Pigmentiphaga sp. H8: one gene and its partner. Each later gene encodes a partner of the first gene's protein in a complex. Links are inferred from orthologs where the notes say so. Each region holds a gene or a part of one and is shown on either strand. Other genes may lie near its edges. The genes, in order: EGT29_RS15490 and EGT29_RS16870.

Region 1 (9,550 bases):
CTGCACAAGATGCGGCTGGCCGCCCCCGGCAAGGTTTTCATCGCGGCGCCCACGGCGGGCGCAAGTGCGACTTGCAAGAGTTGCGCGCACTGTCCGTGGATGGCCATGAACGGGTTGGAAAACCTGATGGGATGCCTGGAGCAGGGCGCGGGCGAAGTCCTGCTGGAGCCGGCGCTGGGGCGGCAAGCGCGTCGGCCGATCGACCGCATGCTGGATTTCGCCGCCCGCCGCGACTGCCGGGTCAGGGCCAGCGGCGATCTGGCGCGCGACGCCGCGCTGTTTTCCGCGGTCGGGCCGGCGTAGTCCACGCCGGCCGCGGAAGGCATGGAGCCCCAGGCGCCATGCTAGAATCGGCTCGACACTAATGGGTGCCCATTGGCCTTGAGCCTGTGGGCATTTTGCTTGTATGGCCGTCGTGCCGCTGGCATCCGACCGGAGTATTCGCGCATGTTTGACCTCATCCGTAACCATCGCCGCTGGATGCAGTTCGTCCTGCTGCTGCTGATCCTGCCGTCGTTCGTCTTCGTCGGCATACAGGGGTACTCCAGCTTCATGGAAGGCGACAAGTCGCTGGCCAAGGTGGCGGGCGAAACCGTGACGCAGCAGGAGTTCGACGCGGCCTCGCGCAACCGGCTCGACCAGCTGCGCGGCATGATGGGCGCGCAGTTCGATTCGCAGGCCTTTGATACGCCGGCCATGCGCCAGGCGGTGCTGGACGAGATCATCAACACCCGCCTGATCGCGGCCGAGGCCACCAAGAACCATTTCTCGGCCTCCGACGACCAGCTCCGCGCCACCATCCAGGCGATTCCCGCCGTGCAGGAAGACGGCAAGTTCAGCAACGCCCGCTACCGCGACGCGCTGGCCGCCCAGGGCATGACCCCGGTGATGTTCGAGGCCCAGTTGCGCCGCGACCTGGCCCTGCAGCAGGTGCTGGGGCCGGTGGCGCAATCGACCACCATGCCGGACGCCGTCATGGACCGCCTGGTGGCCGCGGCGACCGAGCGTCGCAGCATCCAGACCCTGCGCGTGGCCGCGGCGGACTATCGCGCCAAGGTCAGCGTCAGCGACGACGAGGTGAAAGCCTATTACGAGGCCAATCGCGCCCGCTTCCAGGTGCCGGAACGCGTCGACGCCCAGTACGTGGTGCTGGACCAGGGCGCATCGACCTCCGGCATGACGGTGTCCGAGGACGACATCAAGAACTACTACGAACAGAACAAGGGCCGCTACGGCCAGGAAGAACAGCGCCGGGCCAGCCACATCCTGATCACGGTCGATAGCGGCGCGAGCGAGGCCGTGCGCGAAGAAGCGCGCAAGAAGGCGCAATCCCTGGACGAGCAGGCCAAGGGGCCCAAGGCCGATTTCGCCAAGCTGGCGCGCGAGAACTCGCAGGATCCCGGCTCGGCCACCAAGGGCGGCGACCTGGACTGGTTCGGCCGCGGCATGATGGTCAAGCCTTTCGAGGATGCCGCCTTCGCGCTGAAGGAGGGCGAGGTGTCGGGCGTCGTGACGACCGACTACGGCTTCCACGTCATCAAGCTCACCGGCATCCGTCCGGCCGTGGTCAAGCCCCTGGCCGAAGTCCGCGCCCAGATCGTCGAGGAAATCAAGCAGCAACAGGCTGCTCGCCGTTTCGCCGAGGCCGCCGAGCAGTTCACGAACCTGGTGTACGAGCAAAGCGACACGCTCGACCCCGCGGCCCAGAAGTTCGGCCTGAAGATCCAGGAAGCCCAGGGCGTCACGCGCAGCGGGCTGCAGGGCAACGACGTCATGGGCAATCCCAAGGTGGCGCAGGCTCTGTTCTCGGACGAGGTGCTGCGCGAGAAGCGCAACTCGGGCGTGATCGAACTCGCTCCGAACCGCCTGGCGGCCGTGCGAGTGGTCAAGCATGTGCCGGCATCGGTGCAGCCCCTGGCCGACGTGTCGAGCGGCATCCGCACGCAGCTGACGCAGGACAAGGCGCTCGATCTGGCCCGCGCGGCGGGCGAGGAGCGCCTGAAGGCCCTGCGGGCCAAGGATTCGAGCCAAGGTTTCGGCGCCGCCGTTACCGTGGCGCGCAATGCGCCGCAAGATGTCGCGCCCGCGCTGCTGAACGCGGTCATGAAGGCGCCGGCCGACAAGCTGCCGGCTTTCGTGGGCACGATCGCCGGCGACGACTATGTCATCGCCCGGATCTCCAAGGTCGAGGCCGCGCCCAAGCCCGACGCCGCCGCGATCGCCGGCGAGAAATCGATGATGGAGCGCCGCTGGGCCCAGGCCGAGCAACTGGCCGTGCTACAGACGCTGCGTGAGAAGTACCAGGTCACGGTCTCGCCCGAAGGCACGGCCCTGACCACCGCCGCGCCAGCCGCCGCCGAGCGCTGACGTCGCCGGCCTGCCCCGGGGGCCGGCCGTGTCAGGACTTGCCGGTACCCAGCAGCGGTTCCAGGCGAGGCCAGACGTTGTCCAGCAGGCGCGGCTGCGCCTGCGCCGTGGGATGCAGGCGGTCGGGCTGGAACAGCTCGATGTGCTGGGCGACGCCGTCCAGCAGGAAGGGCAGCAGGGCCGCCTGCTGCTCCTTGGCCACCTTGGAGAACAATTGCTGGAAGCGCTGCGTGTAGTCGCGGCCGTAGTTGGGCGGGATCTGCATGCCCACCAGCAACACGCGCGCGCCAGCCTGGCGCGACGCCTGCACCATCTTGTTCAGGTTCTGCTCGGTCATCTGCAAGGACAGCCCGCGCAGCGCGTCGTTGGAGCCCAGTTCGATCACCACCACGCCCGGCCGATGGCGCGCGAGCAGCGCCGGTAGGCGGCTGACGCCGCCGCTGGTGGTGTCGCCGCTGATGCTGGCATTGACCACGCGGTAGTCGAATTTGCGTTCGCGCAGGCGGGCCTCGAGCAGCGCCACCCATCCCGTTCCGCGCGGCAGGCCGTACTCCGCGGACAGGCTGTCGCCCAGCACCAGCAGGGAAGGCGAGGAACTCGCGGCGGGGGCGGCGGTCTGTGCCAGGGCGGCCGGGACAAGGCCGCACAGCGCGGCCGCGCACAGCGTGCCCGCGAACAGGCGCCGCACGGCGTCGTGCGGGATACGGGCAGCGCCTTGAGGCGGCTGCGACGAGCGAGGCTTTATCATGTCTTTCCTTTCTTCCAGCGATCCAATCATGACGGGACCGACCCGATCCGCCGCGAGCCAGCCCGCGGCCACGCCTGCCGACCAGCCGGCCATCGCTGTGCGATCGCTGACCAAGCGGGTGGCCGATTCGAGCGGCGAGCTCGCCATTCTCGACGCGGTCGATTTTACGGTGGCCTTCGGAGAGACCGTGGCCATCACCGGGAGTTCGGGGTCGGGCAAGTCGACGCTGCTGGGCCTGCTGGCCGGGCTGGACGTGCCGACCTCCGGATCGGTGCACCTGGCCGGCCGCGACCTGTTCGCGCTGGACGAGGACCAGCGGGCCGGCCTGCGGGCGCGCCACGTGGGCTTCGTCTTCCAGTCGTTCCAGTTGCTGCCCCACCTGACCGCGCTCGAGAACGTCATGCTGCCGCTCGAATTGGCGGGCCGCGATGCGCGCGCCGCGGCCACGGCCATGCTGGAGCGGGTGGGCCTGGGCGCGCGCCTGCGCCATTATCCGCGGACCTTGTCGGGCGGGGAGCAGCAGAGGGTGTCCCTGGCGCGGGCCTTCGTGGTGGAGCCGGAGCTGCTGTTCGCCGACGAACCCACGGGCAGCCTGGATTCGGCCACCGGCGAGGCCGTCATCGACCTGATGTTCGAATTGCACCGCGAGCGGGGCACGACCTTGCTGCTGGTCACGCACGATGCGAAGCTGGCGCAGCGCTGCGCACGCCAGTTGGTGGTGGCCGGCGGGCGCCTGGTGCACGATTCGGCCGGCGACGTATCCTGAACTGAACGCCCGCCGCGCGGGTCAGCGTCCGCCGCGATTGCGCAGGTCGCGCGCGGCGGGCGCGATTTCGCTGGCCGTCAGGCCGATCGGGCCGATGCCGCGCGCCACGAGCTCATCGGCGGCGGCGCCGTGTAGCCAGACACCGGCCCGCGCGGCTTCGCCCGTTTCCAGGCCTTGCGCCAGCAGCGCGCCCAACATGCCGGCCAGCACGTCGCCGGTGCCGGCGGTCGCCAGCCCGGCATTGCCGCTGTCATTGATGCTCCAGGCGCCATGCGGCCCGCTCACGATGCTGCCTGCGCCCTTCAGAACCACCCAGGCGCGATAACGCGCGGCCAGTTCGCGGGCGGCCTCGATGCGGTCCGCCTGCACGTCGTCGGTCGAGAGACCCAGCATGCGGGCGGCTTCGCGTGGATGCGGGGTCAGTACCGCGGGGCCGCCGCGGGCCGCCAGGGCGCGGGCCAGGTCGGGCAGCGCGCCCAGCAGGACCAGCGCATCGGCATCCAGCACCATGGGGGCCGAGGCGGGCGCCTCGGCCAGCAGCCGTCCGAGCCAGCGCTCGGCGCCGGCATCGGTGCCCAAGCCGCAGCCCGCGACCCAGCCGCTGACGCCCAGCCGCGCGGCATGATCCAGCAGTCGTTCTGCATCGCGCAGCATGAGCTCGGGATGCTGCGGGTCGCAGGGCAGCGCCAGCGGCGCCGATTCGGCCAGCCCGACCAGGATCTTGCCGGCACCGCCGTACAGGGCCGCGCGGGCGGCCAGCAAGGCCGCGCCGGTCATGCCGGGGGCGCCGGCCAGGATGGCCAGCGTGCCGAAACTGCCCTTATGGCTGTCCTGCTGCCGGGGGCGGAACAGTGCCGCGCAGTCGGCCTGCCGCACGAGCAGGCCGCCGTGGGGCCGCTGGGCATGGCGGGCGATGCCGGCCTCCAGTTCCAGGTCGGCGACGCTGACCGTGCCGGCATGATCGCGGCCGGCACGCGTGTGGAGTCCGGGCTTGTCGGCGATGAAGGTCAGGGTGTGGCGGGCCACGACGGTGCCCGGCTGCGCGCCGCCGGTGTCGGTGTCGAGTCCGCTGGGAGCATCCAGCGCCAGGATAGGCGATCCCTGCCGCGCGGCCCAGGCCGCCCATCGCTGCGCGGTCTCGGGCAGGGGGCGCGAGAGCCCGATGCCGAACAACGCATCGACGATCAGCGTGCGCGACGGATCGGGCAGGTCGCGGGCATCGGGTTCGCCAGCCTGCAACAGGCCCGCGGGCAATTCCTGCCAGGCCTGTTCGGCGTCGGGCGGCCGCTTGCCGGCCGACAGCGCCCAGACGCGGACCTGGCGGCCGGCCTGGTGCAGCAGCGCGGCCAGCATCAAACCGTCGCCGCCATTGTTGCCGGGGCCGCACAGCAGGTCGATCGCGTGCCCGGGCCAGCGTTCGGCGATGAGTGCGGCCGCCGCGCCGGCGGCTCGCCGCATAAGGGTGTGGGGCGGCAGCGCGGCCTGCGCCTCGCGTTCGATCAGCCTGATGGCGGGGGTGCGCAGCAGCCGGTGCGGGTAGGGATCCATGCGCTAATTCTTGCGCGCGTAGCGGCCGATGTCCAACCCGTCCAGTTCGATCTCCGGCGTCCGGCCGGCGACCAGGTCGGCGACGATGCGCCCCGTGCCCGCCGCCATGCTCCATCCCTGCGAACCGTGGCCGACGTTCAGGTACAGCCCGGGCAGCCGGGTGGCGCCGAGTACCGGCGGGCCGTCCGGCGTCATGGGCCGGGTGCCGGCCCACCAGGTCGCGCGCGAGAAATCCAGCATGCCCGGCATCCAGTCCTGAGCCGCCTTGACCAGCGTGCGCAGGGCCTTGTCGCGCAGGGCCGGGCCGCGCCAGCCCAGCTCGGCCGTGCCGGCGACGCGCAGGCGCTGGCCGAGCGGCGTTACCGTCACGCGATAGGTTTCGTCCACGAAGGCGCGGCGCGGACCGATGACGTCGTTGCGCAGGGGGAGGTTGGCGGCATAGCCCCGCACCGGGTAGACCGGCACGCGCACGCCCAGCCGGCCCAGCCACTCCCCGGCGTCGCTGCCCGAGGCCACGACAACCGCCTGCGCCGATAGCGTGCGGCCATCCTGCAGGCGCACGCCGGCGACGATGCCGCCGGCGTTCTGCACGGGCTGGGCGACGGTGTTGAACACGAACTCGACGCCACGCCGTTCGCATTCGGCCGCCAGCAGCCGGGCGAACAGCGGGCAGTTGCCCGACTCGTCGTCCGGATAGTGGATGGCGCCTGCCAGCGGCGTGCCGACGTGGACGGCGTCCTGCAGGTGGACGTCCATCGCCGTGGCTTCCTCCGGGCTCAGCAACTGGTGGGCGATGCCGCTTTCCTGGAGGATCTGGCGGGTGGCCAGCGTCGCGTCCACGTCGCGCTGGGTGCGCAGCAACTGCAGGTAGCCGATGCGGCGTTCGTACTCGAAGCCGTATTCTTCGCGCAGCGCGGCCAGTTGGGCGCGGCTGTAGCGGGCCACGCGCTGCATCGTGCGCTTGTTGGCGGCATAGCGTTCCGCCCGGCACTGGCCCAGCCACTTCACCAGCCATTTCCACAGCGCCGGGTCCAGCGAGGCGCGCAGCGCCACCGGCGCCTCGCTCTTGAACAGATGGGCCAGCACGCGGGCGGGCATGCCCGGGGCGGCCCACGGGGCCGCGTAGTCGGCGGCCAGGATGCCCGCGTTGCCGAAGCTCGATTCCTGGGCGACGCCGCTGCGGCGGTCGACGACGGTTACCTGCATGCCGTGCCGGTTGAGCCAATAGGCGGTGCACACACCGACGATGCCGGCACCGATCACAATCACACGCATGGGGTCTGGTCGCTTCTTCTGGTCGAGCCCGTTTTCCCGCCGGGACGCGAGGGCATTCCGGGGAACGGGCACCGGATTTTAAGCGGGGAGGGCGGGTATTCGCTCGTGGTTTTTCCCGATCCCCCGGTACGAAGTAAAATCACGGCTAGTCACGCGCTTTTCTCGCGTTTTCTCCCTCCTTTCCTCGGCTTCCAGCTCGCTTATCGTGGCCTCCATCCTGCGCCTCTCCGGCCCCCTCGCCCTTTCCTCGTTCCGCCGCGACCGCCTGTTGCGCCGCCTCCAGGCCCTGAATGCCTCGGTGGCGGATGTCTCGGCCCGGTTCGTGCATTTCGTCGCCGTCGAGGGCGACCTGGCCGCCGATGACCGCCAGCGTCTGGAGGGCCTGCTGCGCTACGGCGATCCGGCCCCCGAGGCCCAGCAAGGGCTGGAACTGCTGGTCGTGCCGCGCCTGGGCACGGTTTCGCCCTGGGCCAGCAAGGCCACCGACATCGCCCACAACTGCGGGCTGGCGCAGGTGCGCAGGATAGAACGGGCCGTCGCGTACACGGTGGTCCCGAAGCGGGGCCTGCTGGGCGGCGCCAAGTCGCTGTCGGCGGACGACCTGGCCGCGCTGGCCGGCGCGTTGCACGACCGCATGACCGAGACCGTGGTCGACGGCGCCTTCGACGGCGCCCCGCTGTTCGCGACCCTGGCCGGCAAGCCCATGCAGACCGTGCCCCTGCTGGCCGAGGGCGCGCCGGCGCTGGTGGCGGCCAACCGCAGCATGGGACTGGCGCTGTCCGACGACGAGATCGACTACCTGGTCGAGGCCTTCAACGGCCTCGGGCGGAACCCGACCGACGTGGAACTGATGATGTTCGCCCAGGCCAACAGCGAACATTGCCGCCACAAGATCTTCAACGCCCAGTGGGTCATCGACGGCCAGCCGCAGTCCGAGACCCTGTTCGGCATGATCCGTGCCACGCACAAGGCGCAGCCGGAAGGCACCGTGGTGGCCTATTCCGACAACGCCGCCGTCATGGCCGGGGGCGGGGCGGAGCGCTTCCATGTGCAGCCCGGTACCGAAGGCCAGGTGTACGGCCGCCGCGAAGCGACGGTCCACACCTTGATGAAGGTCGAGACGCACAACCACCCCACGGCCATTTCGCCTTTCCCTGGCGCTTCGACCGGCGCGGGCGGCGAAATACGCGACGAGGGCGCGACCGGTCGAGGCTCCAAGCCCAAGGCGGGCCTGACCGGCTTCACGGTGTCGCACCTGCGTTTCGACGACGCCCTCGAGCCCTGGGAACACGACGGCCACGGCGCACCCGACCGCATCGCCTCGCCCCTGTCCATCATGATCGAAGGCCCCATAGGCGGTGCCGCGTTCAACAATGAATTCGGCCGGCCCAACCTGCTGGGCTATTTCCGGACCTTCGAGCAGACGGCGGGCGGCGTGCGCTGGGGCTACCACAAGCCCATCATGATCGCCGGCGGCCTGGGCAGCATCGACGACGGCCTGACCCACAAGAACGACCTGCCGCCCGGTTCGCTGCTGATCCAGCTGGGCGGGCCCGGCATGCGCATCGGCATGGGCGGCGGTGCCGCCTCCAGCATGGGCGTGGGCAGCAATACCGCCGACCTGGATTTCGATTCCGTCCAGCGCGGCAACCCCGAGATCGAGCGCCGCGCGCAGGAGGTCATCGACCGCTGCTGGCAGCTTGGTGCCGACAATCCCATCCAGTCCATCCACGACGTGGGCGCGGGCGGCCTCTCGAATGCCTTCCCCGAACTGGTGGACGGCGCCGGGCGCGGCGCCATATTCGACCTGCGCAACGTCCAGCTCGAAGAGTCGGGCCTGTCGCCGGCCGAGATCTGGTGCAATGAGTCGCAGGAGCGCTACGTGCTGGCCATCCTGCCGCAGGACCTCGAGCGCTTCGACGCGCTGGCACGCCGCGAGCGCTGCCCCTATGCCGTCGTGGGCGTGGCCACCGAGCAGCGCCAGTTGCGCGTGGTCGATGGCGAGGGCTTCGCGGCGGGCGATGTCGCCGCCGCCGACTGGGCCCGGACCTCGCGTCCAGTGGACGTGCCGGTCGACGTCATCCTGGGCAAGCCCCCACGCATGGAGCGCGACGTCGCGCGCCAGTCCGGCGCCGGCGAATCCATGGACGTGGTCGGCCTGGAGCTGGACGACGTGGCCCTGCGCGTGCTGCGCCATCCCACGGTCGCCAACAAGACCTTCCTGATCACCATCGGCGACCGCACGGTGGGCGGCTTGTCCTCGCGCGACCAGATGGTCGGGCCGTGGCAGGTGCCGGTGGCCGACTGCGCGGTCACGCTGGCTGACTACAGCGGCACGCGCGGCGAAGCGATGGCCATGGGCGAGCGCACTCCGCTGGCCGTCATCGACGCCCCGGCCTCGGGCCGCATGGCCGTGGCCGAAGCCATCACCAACCTGGTGGCGGCGCCCGTGGTCCGGATCGAAGACGTCAAGATGTCCGCCAACTGGATGGCCGCCTGCGGCGAGCCCGGCCAGGACGCGGCGCTGTACGACACCGTCAGCGCGGTCAGCGCGCTGTGCCAGCGCGTCGGGCTGTCCATTCCCGTGGGCAAGGATTCCCTGTCCATGCGCACGGCCTGGGACGAGAACGGCGAACAGCGCCGCGTGGTGGCGCCGGTGTCTCTTATCGTCACCGCCTTCGCGCCGGTGGACGACGTGCGCAAGACCCTTACGCCGCAATTGCGCACCGACCAGGGCGACACGACCCTGATCCTGGTCGACCTGGGGCGCGGCAAGCACCGCCTGGGCGGTTCCGTACTGGCCCAGGTCATCGGCCAGGTCGGCCAGCAGGCCCCCGACATCGACG
Region 2 (9,791 bases), 290 kb from region 1 along the record:
ATCGCGCAGGAAAGAAACCCAGGCGGCGCGGTCGTCCAGCTGGATGGCCAGCAGGTCGCGCTCGTTGAAGCGTTCGCCGGCGAACAGCGCGTTGCGTATCTGCGTTCCGCGGGCGCCGACATCGGCGCCGCCGTCGCCTATCTTGCGCTGTGTGTCGTCGTCGGCGAGCTGGGTGCTGTTGGCCGTCCAGAGCCGGCCGTAGGCCGGCGCCCGGATCGCGGGATAGTCGGTGGGCGTCAGGCGCCCGAGCGGCGCGCCTGCATGGCCGGCCGCGACCGGGAAGCCCAGCGGGTCGAGCGTGGCGGTGGGCAGCGGTCCCGCCAGCGTCCAGCCTATGTTGCCGGCGCGATCGGCCACCACCAGGTTCTGCGTGGGGATGCCGGCGGTCTGCGCGACGTGCATCGCCTGGCCGACGTCGCGGGCGTCCTCCATGCCGGCCAGCCCCACGTTGGCGGCATCGGTCAGGTAGGCGATCCAGCGTATCGCGTAGGCCTTGCCGTTGGCCTGCCGCAGCGGACCCCATGGGGTCTCGCGCACGGGCAGCATGACCGGCGGCGCGCCTTTCACCTCGATGCGCTCCATCGTTTCCGATGCGGTTTCCCACGTTCCTGCCGGACCCCGGTAGCGGGAAGGATCGGCCGCATCGGTCTCCAGACGTACCAGATCGATGAAATGGCCATAGCTGTTGGTGAAGCCCCAGGCGACGTCGCCATTGCTGCCGGCCACCACGATGGGGGCGCCGGGAAGGCTGACGCCACTGATGCGCCGTGCGCCGGAGCCCGACGGAAATTCCAGGGTCAGCCGATACCAGACGTTGGGCAGGCGCAGGCCCAGGTGCATGTCGTTGGCCACCAGCGCGCGGCCGTCGGCGCCATGGCGTGCGTCGATGGCCCAGCCGTTGCTGCCCAGCGCCGACGAGGCGGTCCCGGCATCCACCATCAGCTCGGCGGGAATCACGCCGCGCGTGCGCGGCGGACGGGGCGTGTCTATCCAGTCGGGATGCGCATCGACCAGCGCGGTGTCCGGCGCGGCCGGCCGCGCGGAATAAGGCGGGCGGTCCAGGGGCGCATCCCAGTGACTGCGCGTGGGCAGCAGCGCCGAGAGCAGCGGAGCGGGCAGGAGGTCGCGCAGCGCGTCGCGCGAGCGCACCCGCAGCAGCTCGCCGCCTTGCAGGTCCAGGTACATCGCATAGATCGCCAGCAGCGTATCCACGGGCCGCCAGGGTTGCGGCGGCGCGCCCAGCAGGACGTATTCGAACGGCCGTGCGTCCAGCGCGGCCAGGCCGGCATTGACACCGTCCGCGTAGCGTTCCAGCAAGGCGCGGTGGGCGGGCGGCAGCGCGGCGTAGGCCTGCTCCGCGCGGGCGCGGAAGCGGTGCACGCGCACGCGCCGGTCCAGCGGCACGGCGGCCTCGCCCACCAGCGCGGCCAGCTCGCCGGCGGCCGAGCGCCGCACCAGGTCCATCTGGAAATAGCGGTCCTGCGCATGGGCGAAGCCCGTCGCGTAGGCGGCGTCGGCACGGTTGGCCGCGCGTATCGTGACGCTGCCCTGGGCGTCGCGCGCGATCGTGGCGGGCCGTGCCGTACCGGCCACGCTGAGTTCGCCGTCGACCTGGGGCAGGCTGGCGCGCAGGGTGAGCCAGGCAGCCGCGATGGCGGCGATGCCAAGGATGAGCACGCCTGCCACCGTGAACAGGGCGAGACGGGCGGGGCGTTGGGGGCTGCGGAGTTTCATGGTGCGCGGCTTGCCGTCCAATGTGTTTGCCGGGCACATTGTGCCCGTTCTGTTTCAAGCGCACGACACCGTGGAGGGTTCGTAAAAAGGCCGCACGTCGCCGTGCGGCCCGGCAGCGGGCCGAAGCCCGCCGGATACCGATCGCCGGCCAGACTAGACAGCGAGTCCCAGCCCCTTCGCCACGCCTTCCCCATACCGAGGATCCGCCTTGGCGAAATGCGCGATCTGGCGTTCCTGGATCTCGCGCGGCACCGTCTTCATCGCGTTGACGATGTTCTCGATCAACAGGGCCTGCTGGTCGGCGCTCATGAGGCGGAACAGGTCGCCGGCCTGGGTATAGTCGTCATTGCCGGCGCGATGGTCGTAGCGGTCGGCTTCACCCGACAGCGGCAGCGGCGGTTCGCGGTGCGCCGCATCCTGGCGCGGCGCGCCGGCCACGCTGTTCGGCTCGTAGTTGGCCGCGCCGCCGAAGTTGCCATCGAAGCGCATGGCGCCGTCCCGCTGGTAAGTCCGCACCGGAGCATGAGGGCGGTTGACCGGCAGGGCCTGGTAGTTGGTGCCGACGCGGTACAGGTGGGCGTCATGGTAGGCGAACAGGCGGGCCTGCAGCATCTTGTCGGGGCTGAAGCCCAGTCCGCGCACGATGGACGACGGCGAGAACGCGGCCTGCTCGACCTCGGCGAAATAGTTCTCCGGATTGCGGTTCAGCGTGATCACGCCGACCTCGATCAGCGGGAAGTCCGCGTGGGGCCAGACCTTGGTCAGGTCGAAGGGATCGTAGGGCGTGGCGCGCGCCTGCTCCTCGGTCATGACCTGGATGCAGAAGCGCCACTTGGGATAGTCGCCTCGTTCGATCGCCTCGAACAGGTCGCGCTGGGCGTAGTCCGGGTCCTGGCCCGCAATCCGGGCGGCGTCGCGCGGATGCAGGTTGCGGATGCCCTGCAGGCTGAGCACGTGGTACTTGACCCAGACGCGCCGGCCCGGGGCGTCGATCATGCTGAACGTGTGGCTGCCGAATCCGTGCATGGCGCGATAGCCGTCGGGCGTGCCGCGATCGGAGAACAGGGTGGTGACCTGGTGCAGCGATTCGGGCGACTGCGACCAGAAGTCCCACGTCGCGGTGGGGTTCTTCATGTTGGTGCGCGGGTCGCGCTTCTGGGTGTGGATGAAGTCGGGGAACTTGATGCCGTCGCGGATGAAGAAGACCGGCGTGTTGTTGCCCACCAGGTCCCAGTTGCCTTCGTTGGTATAGAACTTGATGGCGAAGCCGCGCGGGTCGCGCTCGGTGTCGGCCGAACCCTTCTCGCCACCCACGGTGGAGAAGCGGATGAAGACGTCGGTCTTGCGGCCCACCTGCGCGAACAGGTCGGCACTGGTGTAGCGGGTGATGTCGTTGGTCACCTCGAACACGCCGTAGGCGCCCGAGCCCTTGGCATGCACCACGCGCTCGGGGATGCGTTCGCGGTTGAAGTGCTGCAGCTTCTCGACCAGGTGGAAGTCCTCGATCAGCACGGGGCCGCGCGGGCCGGCGGTTTTCGAGTTCTGGTTGTCGGCGACAGGCGCGCCCGTTGCGGTGGTGAGAGTCGTCATTCCTAGCTCCGAATTATCGAGGCCCCACGATAGGCCGCCCAGGTTCATTGGTAAATTGAATTGAATAAATCGCGGCAATAGGTAGTTTCAATGAATGATAAAATGCCGAGTTCGTTCGTGTCCGTCCCGGCGTAGCTTCCCGCCGGCCGGATCTTTTTCCCGGAAGCCGTGTTCGAGGAGAACCAGCGTGAAAAACCTCGTTTCGGTGCCGCTTGCGCACCGTGAACAACCTTGTCCCCACGAAATGGAAGCCATGGCCGGCCCCGCCAGCACGGGGCGCCGCCGCGTCCTGGGCTGGCTGGCGGCGGGCGCGCCCATCGCCGGCGCGGCCCTGGGCGCGCCGCGCCTGGCCTGGGCGGCCGATCCGCTGTCCGTGGGTTTCGTCTACATGTCGCCCATTACCGATGCGGGCTGGACGCGCCAGCACGAGGACGGCCGCCTGGCCATGGTCGCCGCGCTGGGGTCGCGGGTGGCCACGCGCGTGGTCGAGAACGTGCCCGAGAATGCCGACGCCGAGCGGGTGATACGCGATCTCGCGCGCCAGGGCTGCAAGCTCATCTTCACCACGTCCTTCGGCTACATGGACGCGGTGCTGCGGGTGGCGCGCGAGTTCCCGGGCGTGGTGTTCGACCAGGCCTCGGGCTATCGCCTCGCGCGCAACCTGGGAGCCTACAACATCCGCTTCTACGAGGGCCGCTACCTGGCCGGACTGGTGGCGGGGGCGATGACGCGCAGCCATGTCCTGGGCTATGTCGCGGCCCTGCCGATCCCGGAGGTGATCCAGGGCATCAACGCCTTCACGCTGGCCGCGCGCAGCGTCAATCCCAAGGTCCAGGTGCGCGTGGTCTGGACCCAGAACTGGTTCGATCCCCCCCGCGAGCGCGATGCGGCCCAGGCCGCCCTGCGCCAGGGGGCCGACGTGCTGACCAATCACTCGGGATCGTCGGCGGTGGCGCAGGCCGTCGAGGCGGCGGGCGCCTGGATGCTGGGCTATACGTCCGACATGAGCCGCTATGCGCCGACGCGCCAGCTCGGTGCCGTCGTGCACCGCTGGGGCGACCATTACGTCCAGGCTGCGCGCGAAGTGCTGGACGGCACCTGGACCTCGCGGTCCATCATGGGCGGCCTGAAGGACGGCATGATCGCGCTCGAGGCGCTGTCGCCGAAGGTTCCCCAGGCGGTGCGCGCGTCGGTGGACGAGGCGCGCCGGAAGATCGCGGCGGGCGCGCTGCATCCCTTCGGCGGCCGGCTGGTGGACAACCAGGGCAAGGTGCGCCAGCAGTCCGGCGTGCCGAGCCAGAAGGACGTCGACCACATGGACTGGTTCGTCGAGGGCGTGGTGGGCAAGGCGGTGGCCTGAGGGCGCCGCGCGCTCCGGTAAAGTAGCGGGGACGCGTGAACCGCGGGCGGCCGGCGCGGTCCTATCCGGGGCTGCCCGGGCGCGTCGCGCGTGCCGCGGGCCCGCATTGCCCGGGCGCTCGCCTTCGATCCACTTTCTTTCCCGCCGGCCATGACCACCGACATCCGTTCGTTCTCACCGCTGTCCCTCCTGGCCCAGGCCTGGCGCATGACCGTGCGCGACTGGCGCGCCGGGGAACTCAGGCTGCTGGCGATGGCGCTGGTCATCGCCGTGGCCTCGGTTTCCAGCGTGGGCTTCCTGGCCGACCGCATCCGCCAGGCGCTCGAACGCGACGCCGCCCAATTGCTGGGCGGCGACGTCGTGCTGATCTCCGACAATCCGGCCGGCCAGGCGCCGCGCGACGAAGCGCGCCGGCTTGGGCTGTCGGTGACCGAGAACCTGCAGTTCCCGTCCATGGCCAGCGTCGGGACCGGCGACGCCGCGCGTTCGCAACTGGCGGCCTTGAAGGCGGTGCGGCCGGGCTACCCGCTGCGCGGCAGTCTGCGCGTGGCCGACGGCCCCACCGCGCCCGATGAACCGACGCGCGAGATTCCCGCGCCCGGGACCGCCTGGGTGGACCCGCAGCTGCTGTCGCTGCTGGACGTGCGCGTGGGCGACGACCTGCAGCTGGGCGACCGGCATTTCCGCATCGCCCGGGTGATCACGGTGGAACCCGACCGCGGCATGAACTTCATCAACGTGGCGCCGCGGGTCATGATCCGCGAGGACGATCTGGCGTCGACCGGACTGGTGACTTTCGGCAGCCGCATCACCTACCGCCTGCTGGCGGCGGGGCAGCCGGCGGCGGCGCGCGAGTATGCCGCCTGGCTGCAGGCCCATCCGCAGCGCGGCCAGCGCGTGGAAACGCTGGACTCCGGCCGGCCCGAGATGCGCCGCACCATCGATCGGGCGCAGCAGTTCCTGTCGCTGGTGGCGCTGCTGGCGGCCTTGATCGCGGCGGTGGCCGTCGCGCTGGCCGCGCGGCGCTTCACGCTGCGGCATTTCGACAGCGTGGCGGTCATGCGCTGCCTGGGGGCGACGCAGGCCACGCTGACCGGGCTGTTCGCCGCCGAGTTCCTGATCATCGCGCTGGGGGCGGCCGCCGTCGGCAGCGCGCTCGGCTATGCCGCGCACGAAGGCCTGATCGCCGCGCTGGGCGGCCTGATCACGTCCGACCTGCCGCGCGCCGGGCCGCTGCCCGCGATACAGGGATTCCTGGCCGGTGTCTGGCTGCTGATGGGCTTCGCGCTGCCGCCGCTGGCCCAGTTGCGCCACGTCGCGCCCGCCCGCGTACTGCGCCGGGACACCGGCGTCGCTCCGGTGCGGACCGCGCTGGGCTATGGCGTGGGCGCGGTGGGCTTCGCGCTGCTGCTGCTCTGGTTCGCGCGCGACCTGAAGCTGGGCCTGATGGTTGCCGGGGGATTTCTGGGCGGCTTCCTGCTGTTCTCCGGCATCTCGTGGCTGGGGCTGCGCTGGCTGGAGCCGCTGCGGCAATGGCAGCGCGGGCCGGTGGCCCTGCGTTTCGCGCTGGCAGGCGTGGTCCGCCGCCGCGGCGCCACGGTGGCGCAGATCTGCGCGTTGGCGGTGGGGCTGATGGCGATCCTGCTGCTGTCCATCACGCGCGGCGATCTGGTCGAGGGCTGGCGCGGCGCCGCGCCGCCCGATGCGCCCAACCGCTTCCTGATCAACATCCAGCCGGATCAGCGCGAGGCGGTTACGCAGCGCCTGGCGCAGGCGGGGCTGGGCCACGTGCAGCTCTACCCGATGATCCGCGGGCGGCTGATCGAGATCAACGGGCGCGCGGTCGGGCCGGCCGACTACCAGGACGATCGCGCGCAGCGGCTGGTGGACCGGGAGTTCAACCTGTCCTACATGGACCAGTTGCCGGGCCACAACCGCGACGTGGCCGGCCGCTGGCTGGATCCCGACGCCGCCGAGGTGTCGATGGAGCAGGGCATCGCGAAGACCCTGGGCGTGAACCTGGGCGACATGCTGCGGTTCGACATCGCCGGCAACGCGGTCGACGTGAAGGTGACCGGCCTGCGGGCGGTGGACTGGGATTCCATGCAGGTGAACTTCTTCGCCATCCTGTCGCCGGCGGCGTTGCGCGACATGCCGCAGAGCTGGATCACCGCGCTGCACCTGCCGCCCGAGAAGGCGGACCTGTCCAACGCGCTGATCCGGGAATTTCCCAACCTGACCATCTTCGATACCAGCGCCATCCTGAGACAGGTGCAGGACGTGCTGGAGCAGGTAGTGGCGGCGGTACAGTTCCTGTTCCTGTTCACGCTGGCCGCCGGCTGCCTGGTGCTGTATGCGGCGCTGGCCTCCACCCGCGACGAGCGGGTGCGCGAGGCCGGGCTGCTGCGCGCGCTGGGGGCCACGCGCCGCCAGCTGTCGCTGGCGCAATGGCTGGAGCTGGCCGCCATAGGCGGCGCGGCGGGCGTGCTGGCCGCCGCCGGCGCGTCGGTGATCGCATGGCTGCTGGCCCGCCATGTGTTCAACTTCGCGCTGACGCCCAATCCGTGGGTGTGGGCGATCGGGCTGCTGGTGGGCGTGGCGTGCGCCTGGGCGGGGGGATGGATGGGCCTGCGCGGCGTGCTGCGCCAGCCGCCGCTGGCGACCCTCAGGGAGGTATAGCCCCCCCTGCGCGCTTCGCGCGCCCCGGCAAAGCCGGATCCGCCGTGCCCGCGCAACTACCAGGCTGATGAGAGGGCGGTGTTTTTTCCGCTTCTCGATGGAAACGACATGAACGACAAGACGATATTGATACGCGAGCCCGAGGAACCGGCTCCGGCCGGCCAGACCCTGTTCGACGTGATAGGCGGCGAAGCGCGCGTGCGCGAACTGGTCGACCGGTTCTACGACCTGATGGACCTGGACGCCGACCTGGCCGAGCTGCGTGCCGCGCATGGCCCGTCGCTGGACCAGGCCAGGGAGAAGCTGTTCTGGTTCCTGTGCGGCTGGATGGGCGGCCCCGATTACTACATTCGCCGCTTCGGCCATCCCCGCCTGCGGGCACGCCATCTGCCGTTCTCGATCGGCACCACGGAGCGCGACCAGTGGGTGGTCTGCATGGGCCGGGCGATGCAGCAGGTCGGCGTCGAGCCGGCGTTGGCCGACAAGCTGCTGGCCTCGTTCTACAACACGGCGGACTGGATGCGGAACCGGCCGGAGTAGGCCGGGCTCAGGCGCCGCCGCCGGGTCTTTCCCAGGGCGGCGTGCCGCCCAGGTGTTCGCGCAGCCAGGCCAGCAGCAGCTCCATGCGCGGCAAGGCGCGCTTGCGGGCCGGGATCAGGGCCTTGAGCCAGACGTCCTGCAAGGGGTGGTCCTCGAGCAGCGACACCAGGCTGCCGTCCGCCAGCGCGCTCCGCGCGACATAGGTGGGCAGCACGGCGATGCCGTTGCCGGCGCGGGCGGAGGCATACAGCACGTAGTTGTCGTTGGCGCCCAGGCGCGCGGGCACGTCGACGCTGATGGGGCCGCTTGCGCTGTTGAAGTGCCAGCTGTGGCCGGTGGGGTTGAATACCAGGCAGTCGTGGTCGGCCAGGTCGCGCGGATGGCGGGGGGCGGGCCGGCGCGCCAGGTAGTCGGGCGCGGCGCAGACGACCTGGCGCAGCGGGCACAGCGGCTCGTCCACCACGCCCTCGTAGCTGTCGGCGCGGCCGCTGACCGAGATGTCGAAGCCTTCCTCCGCGGGATTGGCCGACCGGTCCAGCAGCGCGACTTCCAGGGTCAGCCGTTCGTGGCGGCGCTGGAAGGCCGCGAGGATGTCGGCCAGGTACAGCACCGTGAGCGAGGTCGGGGCCCGCAGCCGGATGTGGCCGTCCAGCGCGTCCTGGTCGCGCTTGAGTTCCGAGGCGATGTCGTCGAAATCGCTGACCAGCGCGCGTGCCCGGGCGTGGAACTTGTGGCCGGCCTCGGTCAGCGTCACGCGGCGGCTGGAGCGCTCGAACAGGCGCGTGCCCAGGGTCCATTCGAGATGGCCGATGCGCTTGGCGACGACCGAGGGCACCGTGTCGAGCTGGCGCGCCGCTTCCGAGAAATTGCCGCCGCGCACCGTGGCGAGGAAAGCGCGCAGGTTGGCCAGGGTATCCATCTTCTTTTCCAAAACGCGAAAGCTGGTTCGTCGAATTAGACCAGATAATCCGTTTTGAAATAGATAACATGTCCGCATTCTCTGAACGACAAGGTGAAGCAATGACAGCGGCACATCCGGCCAGCGTGACCGAACCCGCGCGGCAGACTCCCGTGCTGGGCGAATTCGACGTGGTGGTGCTGGGCGGCGGGCCCGCCGGGATGACGGCGGCCGCGGCGGCGGCGCGCCATGGTTGCCGCACCCTGTTGATCGAACGCTACGGGTTCCTGGGCGGCATGGGCACGGCCGCCGGCGTGACCAATTTTTGCGGCCTGCACGCCAACGTCTTCGGCGACAACCGGCGCGTGGTGCACGGCCTGGCGGACGAGCTGCTGGCCACGCTGGAAGGGCTGAGCGGGCTGTGCGAGCCGCACCGCATGTTCCAGGACAAGATCATGGCGCAGGCCTACGACAACGCGGCCTACAAGCTGGCGGCCGATGACCTGGTGGTCTCCAGCGGCAGCCAGTTGCTGTTTCATGCGCAGGCGGCCGGTGTGCTGATGCGTTCGCCCGGCGAGATCGCCGCGCTGCTGGTCGAGACCAAGTCCGGCCGTGCCGCCGCGGTCGGCAGGGTCTATATCGATTGCTCGGGCGACGGCGACATGGCGGCCGCGGCGGGCGTGCCCTACGAGAAAGGCGACGGCCACGGCGGCATGCTGTATCCGTCGACCATGTTCCGCGTCAACAACGTCGATCCGGCCCGCGCCGGCAGGGCCTGGGAACATTTCGGCCGCCTGATGGAGGAAGCCGCGCGCAACGGCCGCCGCTTCGCACGCAAGACGCCCATCGTGCGGCCGCAAAGGAATCCGGTCGAATGGCGCGCCAACGTGACCCAGCTCAGCAATCCGGACGGGACCGCGATCGACGGCACCGACGCCTGGCAATTGAGCGAGGGCGAACTGCAGGGCCGGCGCCAGGCCCGCGACTTCT

Evidence for each region.
Region 2: the proteins of EGT29_RS15490 (region 1) and EGT29_RS16870 are in contact, whole or in part, in a cryo-EM structure (PDB 9GE8), measured with the Escherichia coli proteins. The link is inferred for Pigmentiphaga sp. H8 from one-to-one orthologs.

The regions. Positions count from the first base shown.
Region 1 is NZ_CP033966.1:3,268,462-3,278,011, reverse strand. The notes cover bases 2,153-5,012. They hold EGT29_RS15490 (ABC transporter ATP-binding protein), read left to right. Parts: upstream 2,153-3,143; coding sequence 3,144-3,881; downstream 3,882-5,012. Other genes in these bases: EGT29_RS15485 (NAD(P)H-hydrate dehydratase), read right to left, coding at 3,903-5,012; EGT29_RS15495 (arylesterase), read right to left, coding at 2,399-3,115; EGT29_RS15500 (SurA N-terminal domain-containing protein), read left to right, coding at 2,153-2,367. In the rest of the region: quinolinate synthase NadA, read left to right, coding at 1-303; more of EGT29_RS15500, read left to right, coding at 448-2,152; more of EGT29_RS15485, read right to left, coding at 5,013-5,429; EGT29_RS15480 (D-amino acid dehydrogenase), read right to left, coding at 5,433-6,776; purL (phosphoribosylformylglycinamidine synthase), read left to right, coding at 6,910-9,550.
Region 2 is NZ_CP033966.1:3,564,541-3,574,331, reverse strand. Bases 4,498-7,598 are described here. They hold EGT29_RS16870 (ABC transporter permease), read left to right. Parts: upstream 4,498-4,834; coding sequence 4,835-7,363; downstream 7,364-7,598. Other genes in these bases: EGT29_RS16865 (group II truncated hemoglobin), read left to right, coding at 7,472-7,598; EGT29_RS16875 (BMP family ABC transporter substrate-binding protein), read left to right, coding at 4,498-4,684. Outside these bases: EGT29_RS16885 (penicillin acylase family protein), read right to left, coding at 1-1,734; EGT29_RS16880 (catalase), read right to left, coding at 1,888-3,324; more of EGT29_RS16875, read left to right, coding at 3,512-4,497; more of EGT29_RS16865, read left to right, coding at 7,599-7,903; EGT29_RS16860 (LysR family transcriptional regulator), read right to left, coding at 7,911-8,822; EGT29_RS16855 (FAD-dependent oxidoreductase), read left to right, coding at 8,924-9,791.